Linked DNA regions of Saccharobesus litoralis. The protein of the gene in region 1 interacts with the protein of each later gene in a pairwise test. Links are inferred from orthologs where the notes say so. Each region holds a gene or a part of one and is shown on either strand. Other genes may lie near its edges. The genes, in order: C2869_RS08950 and topA.

Evidence for each region.
Region 2: the proteins of C2869_RS08950 (region 1) and topA interact in binary tests that used the Escherichia coli proteins (3 or more experiments, as listed by UniProt). The link is inferred for Saccharobesus litoralis from one-to-one orthologs.

What each region holds. Positions count from the first base shown.
Region 1 is NZ_CP026604.1:2,541,477-2,544,760, reverse strand. The notes cover bases 48-3,001. They hold C2869_RS08950 (YigZ family protein), read left to right. Parts: upstream 48-1,198; coding sequence 1,199-1,804; downstream 1,805-3,001. Other genes in these bases: C2869_RS08945 (TrkH family potassium uptake protein), read left to right, coding at 1,830-3,001; pepQ (Xaa-Pro dipeptidase), read left to right, coding at 48-926. Outside these bases: more of pepQ, read left to right, coding at 1-47; more of C2869_RS08945, read left to right, coding at 3,002-3,281.
Region 2 is NZ_CP026604.1:57,618-61,117, forward strand. Bases 191-3,360 are described here. They hold topA (type I DNA topoisomerase), read left to right. Parts: upstream 191-514; coding sequence 515-3,160; downstream 3,161-3,360. Other genes in these bases: C2869_RS00215 (N-succinylarginine dihydrolase), read right to left, coding at 191-305; C2869_RS00225 (methyl-accepting chemotaxis protein), read right to left, coding at 3,255-3,360. In the rest of the region: more of C2869_RS00215, read right to left, coding at 1-190; more of C2869_RS00225, read right to left, coding at 3,361-3,500. UniProt on the Escherichia coli protein: Releases the supercoiling and torsional tension of DNA, which is introduced during the DNA replication and transcription, by transiently cleaving and rejoining one strand of the DNA duplex.

The DNA.
Region 1 (3,284 bases):
ATATCGAAGTGGCCAAAGCGCTCGGTTTTGAGCAAATCAACCCTGAACCTGTGCTCAATTACTTTCATTATCATCGCGCATATAAATCTGATTACGAAGTCACTTGCATCAAGTTAGCCACTGAAAAAGCCGTAAAATGTCATTTAGCCGCTAAGCAGGCTTTTTTAAATGGCTTAAGTGAGTTGGATGTGCACTATGCTTACTTAGCCGCAGGGCAAATGGTAGAGCAGGACTTACCTTATCCTAATATCATTGCATTTAACCAAAACGCTGCGACATTGCACTATACACAGCATGAAAGGCTAGCTCCCTCAGCCCCATTGAGTTTATTAATTGACGCTGGAGCCATGTTTAATGGTTACGCCGCGGATATTACGCGAACTTATAGCTATAAAAACAATGAATTCCAACAGGTCATTAATCGCCTAGCCGCTATACAGCAACAATTAATTGACTTAGTCAAACCCAACCTCAGCTTTGGCGATTTACATCATCAATGTCACGTTAAAATAGCCGAATTACTGGTCGAATTAGATATTGTTACCCTTTCAGCCAAAGATAGCTTGCAACAAGGGATCACCAATAGCTTTTTTCCGCACGGCTTGGGGCATCACTTAGGATTACAAGTACATGATGTCGGTGGCTTTATGGCTGACGACCGCGGTACGCACATGCCAGCACCTCAAGACCATCCATTCTTGCGTACCACTCGTAAGCTAGAAAACAAGATGTTAGTCACTATTGAACCTGGCTTGTATTTTATTGAAAGCCTGCTTAATAAACTAAAGCAATCAGATCAGGGCAAATACATTAATTGGGATCGCGTAGACAACTTTATCCCTTTTGGTGGCATCCGCATTGAAGATAATGTGTTAGTACAAACAACCAGCACTATCAATCTCACCCGACAAGCGGGGCTTGCTTAAATATATAGTCAAAGCGATCAGGTTTTAGGGGCAGGTTTCTAGTTCCAGACGAAACCTAAGTACTTACATCCATGTAAGCAAAGCTGTCAAGCTTTGAGACCCCATGAGCATATGCTCTACTATGTGATTGGGGCTGCCTAAAGGGATTTAGGTAGTAGGACGACGCAGGAGCCAAAGTCGAGAGTAAGCGCTGACAATGAACCATAAGACCTGAGCGAGAAGACTATAATTTTGTTAAACTAAGCGCTTGCCGTATTTGTTTATCAATTTACATGAGTCAATACTTAGTCCCTGCAGCAACGTGTGAAGTAGAAGAAACCATTAAAAAAAGTCGATTTATCACACGACTCATTCCTGTACAAAATAGCCAGCAAGCCAAACAAATTATTGCCGAGATTAAGCAAGAGTTTAAAGATGCCAGACATCATTGCTCCGCTTTTGTCGCTGGAGCCCCACATGACTCCAATCAATATGGATTTTCTGACGACGGCGAGCCCAGTGGCACAGCCGGCAAACCCATGTTAGCGGTACTGCAAGGTTCAGGGTTAGGTCATGTACTAGCTGTTGTTGTGCGCTATTCTGGCGGTATAAAATTAGGCACAGGCGGCTTGGTTAAAGCCTATGGTGGCGGGGTAAAACAAGCGCTTGAGGTTTTACAAACCCAACTGAAAGTAGAGAAACAAATATTCACTCTCGATTGCAGTTATAGCCAATGGGAGCAAATTCAATATTGGCTGGCCCAAGAAGATGGCGAGATAGTTAATGCAGAATATACGCAATCAGTGCAATTACAGCTTGCGCTTAGTGTCACGAATAGCGAAAATTTAAATACTCGTCTGCGCGATATGCAATTATCGTTAAAGGCTCTTAAATCATAACAAAAATAACTCAAAGCGTTAGCCAATGAAATACCGCTCTATAATCCGTATCCTCGGCCTTTTGGTGGCTTTATTTAGTTCAACCATGATCCCACCAGCGCTTGTTTCCCTTATTTATAAAGACGGCGGTGGTTTAGCTTTTGTATTAGCCTTCGTTTTCAGTATTTTCGCGGGTCTATTTATGTGGTACCCGCATCGGCACCACAAAGCCGATTTAAAAGCGCGCGAGGGATTCTTGATTGTCGTCGCGTTCTGGGTGGTACTGGGTGCATTTGGTAGTTTGCCCTTTATGCTACTTGAATCTCCGGATATGAATTTAGCTGATGCCATATTTGAGAGTTTTTCTGGCTTAACGACCACAGGGGCAACCGTGATTACGGGGATAGACTATTTGCCCAAAGCCGTTTTGTTTTACCGCCAACAACTGCAATGGCTGGGGGGCATGGGGATCATCGTACTAGCCGTAGCCATTCTACCTATGCTAGGTATCGGGGGCATGCAGCTTTATCGAGCTGAAACACCTGGCCCTGTTAAAGATTCCAAAATGACCCCTCGCATTGCTGACACTGCCAAACATTTATGGATGATTTATTTAACGCTAACCACGGTCTGCGCGGCAGCTTATTGGCTTGCTGGCATGAGTTTATTCGACGCTATCTGTCACGCTTTCTCGACAATCGCCATTGGCGGCTTTTCAACCCATGATGCGAGTATGGGCTATTTCAATAGTCCTGTTATTAATATTATTTGTGTCGTCTTTTTGATCATCGCCGGTATTAATTTCGCATTACATTATGCAGCCGTGCGCGGGCGCTCCATTATGGGCTACATTCGCGACCCTGAGTTTAAAGTTTTTATTGGTATTCAGTTAATATTAACCCTAGGCTGTTTTTGGGTTTTACTCGAAACTCAATACTATGCAAACCCAGAAGAAGCGATGAACCACGCTTTATTTCAAGCCGTATCTATTAGCACTACGGCCGGATTTGCCACCGATTCATTTGCGAGTTGGCCGTTACTGTTACCACTACTGCTGCTATTTTCATCTTTTATTGGTGGTTGTGCCGGTTCAACCGGCGGCGGCATGAAAGTGGTGCGGGTACTTTTGTTGTATTTACAAGGGGTACGCGAACTAAACCGCTTGATCCACCCTAAAGCTGTTTTTTCAATTAAGCTAGGTGGCAAGGCATTATCAGATAGGGTGGTAGACGCTGTCTGGGGCTTTTTCGCGGCTTATGCCGTTGTCTTTATTGTCATTATGCTGGCTTTGCTTGGCACTGGGCTTGATAATATTACTGCATTCTCAGCAACCGCAGCCTGCTTAAATAACTTAGGCCCTGGTTTAGGTGAGGTTGCCGCTAACTTTGGCAGTATACCTGATGCAAGTAAGTGGATCTTAGTTGTCGCCATGGTATTTGGTCGACTTGAAATATTCACATTACTCGTTTTATTTACCCCGACCTTTTGGCGAGCCTAAGCT
Region 2 (3,500 bases), 2.5 Mb from region 1 along the record:
GAAAAACAAGCTGCTAGAATCTGCGGCGCGTGTTTAGAGGCTTGCTGTATAATTTGTGTTTCAGTACCGAAAAACCCCAACTTTTCTAATGTACGGATGTCGGGACGTTCCAGCGGTGGTATATACCCCTGTTTCAAACCTAAATCTAACATGGTTTGCATTTTGTCTAATCCCTGTAATGCTGCGCGTTTAGGGTTAGCTTTTGAATTAGCATTTACTTGTGATGCTAAGTTGCCATATGCAAGCCCGGCATAGTTGTGAGTGGGACCAACGAGCCCATCGAAATTTACTTCATAATACTTCATAACTTGTCCTGTCAATGGGAAAGAAAAGCTAAAAAAGCGTAGAAAAAACGAAAATGTTAACTAAATTATATGTTTAATTTGTGGTATCGCGAATTGCATTAAAAATTAATTTGCCAATAATTTGCTTGCTAGCGACTAGTTTTGCAGATATACCTAATAAATAAGAACGGCCACTACGGCTAGATTGAATAAGCGAAATAAGATTACAGATGGGAAAATCTCTTGTTATTGTCGAGTCGCCAGCCAAAGCGAAAACGATAAACAAATACTTGGGAAGCGACTTTATTGTTAAGTCGAGTGTTGGTCACGTGCGTGATTTACCAACGTCGAGTAAAGGAAAATCCGGCTCTACTGCTAGTGAAACTAAAGGTATGACGCCCGAACAAAAAGCTGCTTATAAAAAAGAAAAAGACAAAAAAGCCTTGTTTGCCCGCATGGGAATTAATCCTGAAAAAGATTGGCAAGCAGAATATGACGTCTTACCCGGTAAAGAAAAGGTAGTATCTGAGCTGCAAAAGCTTGCTAAAGACGCTGACACTGTCTATCTCGCAACGGATTTGGATAGGGAAGGGGAAGCTATAGCTTGGCATTTAAAAGAGCTTATAGGTGGTGAAGACGAGCAATTTAAGCGTGTCGTATTTAATGAAATTACAAAAAATGCGATCCAAAATGCCTTTGCCGAGCCAACTGACTTGAATATGCACCGAGTTAACGCTCAGCAAGCCCGTCGCTTTTTAGACCGCGTAGTTGGTTTTATGGTATCGCCGTTATTGTGGAAAAAAGTCGCGCGCGGATTATCTGCGGGTCGAGTTCAATCGGTAGCGGTGCGTTTAGTTGTTGAAAAAGAACGTTCAATTAAAGCCTTTGTTCCCGAAGAGTTTTGGGAAGTCGCGGCAGATACATCGACAGCCAATGGCACAGAATTAGCGTTAAATGTCGTTAAACAATCGGGTAATAACTTTCGTCCGAGTAATCAAGCGCAAACCGATGCGGCATTAAGTGTTTTGCGTCAAGCAGAATATAAGGTTGAAAACCGAGAAGATAGACCGACGCAAAGTCGTCCTTCAGCGCCATTTATTACGTCAACATTACAGCAAGCTGCCAGTACCCGTTTAGGTTTTGGGGTGAAAAAGACCATGATGTTGGCTCAGCGCTTATACGAAGCTGGCCATATTACCTACATGCGTACAGACTCGACTAACCTAAGTGCTGAAGCTGTCGCTTCTGTTCGCGGTTACATTGACGAGCAGTTTGGTGATGGTTACTTACCTGAAAAACCGAATTTTTATGGCAGTAAAGAAGGGGCTCAAGAAGCGCATGAAGCTATTCGCCCTTCAAATGTCAATATTGCGCCAGGTCATTTAGGTGATATGGAGCAAGATGCCAAACGTTTGTACGACTTAATTTGGCGTCAGTTTGTGGCTTGTCAAATGACACCGGCTAAATATACCAGTTCAACTATTGTTGTTAATGCTGCAGAGTTTGAATTACGTGCTAAAGGCCGTGTGTTAGTATTTGATGGCTGGACTAAAGCACAACCGCCAGTTACCAAAAAAGGCGCTGAAGATCAGTTATTACCTGATGTTGCGGCTGGGGAAATACTTAAACTTAACCAGTTAAACCCTAAACAGAACTTTACTAAACCGCCTGCGCGTTTTAGTGAAGCTGCTTTGGTAAAAGAATTAGAAAAACAAGGTATTGGTCGTCCTTCTACTTACGCTTCTATCATATCGACGATCCAGGATCGCGGATATGTCCGTTTAGAAAATAAACGTTTCTATGCTGAAAAAATGGGTGAAATCGTCACAGACAGATTAATGGAAAACTTCATTGATTTAATGAACTATGATTTTACCGCCAACATGGAAAAGCAACTCGATGACGTCGCCGATGGTGATTTAGTCTGGAAACAATTGCTCAATAATTTCTACTCTGACTTTACTGGCAAATTAGCCAAAGCTGAACAGCCTCCAGAAGAAGGGGGTATGCGTACTAATCAGGCTATTCCTACTGATATTAGTTGTGATAAGTGTGAGCGTCCAATGACGGTGCGTACTGCATCTACTGGCGTATTTTTAGGTTGTAGCGGCTATCAGTTACCGCCAAAAGAGCGTTGTACTAATACAATGAACTTAACTCCAGGCGAAGAAGCCGTTGCTGCTGGAGATGATGATGAAGTCGCTGAAACCAATGCATTAATGGCGAAAAAACGTTGCCAGATCTGTGGTACAGCGATGGACAGTTACTTAATAGACGAAACACGTAAGTTACATGTTTGTGGTAACTCACCGATTTGTGAAGGCATTCAAGTCGAAAAAGGCACGTTTAAAATAAAAGGTTATGATGGACCTGTTTTAGAATGTGACAAATGCGGCGCGGATATGCAGTTAAAAAATGGTCGATTTGGTAAATATTTTGATTGTACCAGTGAAACCTGTAAAAACACGCGTAAGTTGTTAAAGAGTGGTCAGCCGGCTCCACCTAAAGAAGATCCTGTTCATATACCAGAGTTAGAGTGCGAAAAGTCTGAAGCTTATTTTGTACTTCGCGATGGCGCTGCAGGTATATTCTTAGCTGCGCATACATTCCCTAAATCGCGCGAAACCCGTGCGCCTTTAGTCAGTGAGTTGAAACGATTTAGAGATCGTATCTCTAGTAAGTTTTATTACTTAGCTGATGGCCCAGAAACGGATCCAGAAGGTAACCCTGCCGTTGTTAAATTTAGCCGTAAGACTAAATCACAGTACCTTGCGAGTGAAGTCGATGGTAAAGCGTCTGGATGGTCAGCTTTCTACCGAGAAGGCCAATGGCAAGAAGAAGGCAAAGTGAAGAAACCAAGAGCTAAGAAAAAATAAGCTTTTTCACTTAACATATAAAAATAAAAACACCGCGTTAACGCGGTGTTTTTATTTGTTCATTTTTATGAATTCTTTGAATTTAATAGTGAGCTTAAAATAATTCTATTTCATTATTATCCGCTTTATTGCTAATTCGATCGTCAGTATTGTTAGCGCTATTTTTTACTTTTACCGCTTTTAGCGCAGTGGTGATATCGAGTTTAAGCGCTTGTAGATCACTCTCGCTTATCATTTGAACTTGCTCGTCATTCATGGCATTGTCATTCAGCTTTTTCATTTCTGACGCCGCATTATTGGCTTCATCTGCGGTATGCTCTTGCTCTTGCATTGACGCAAT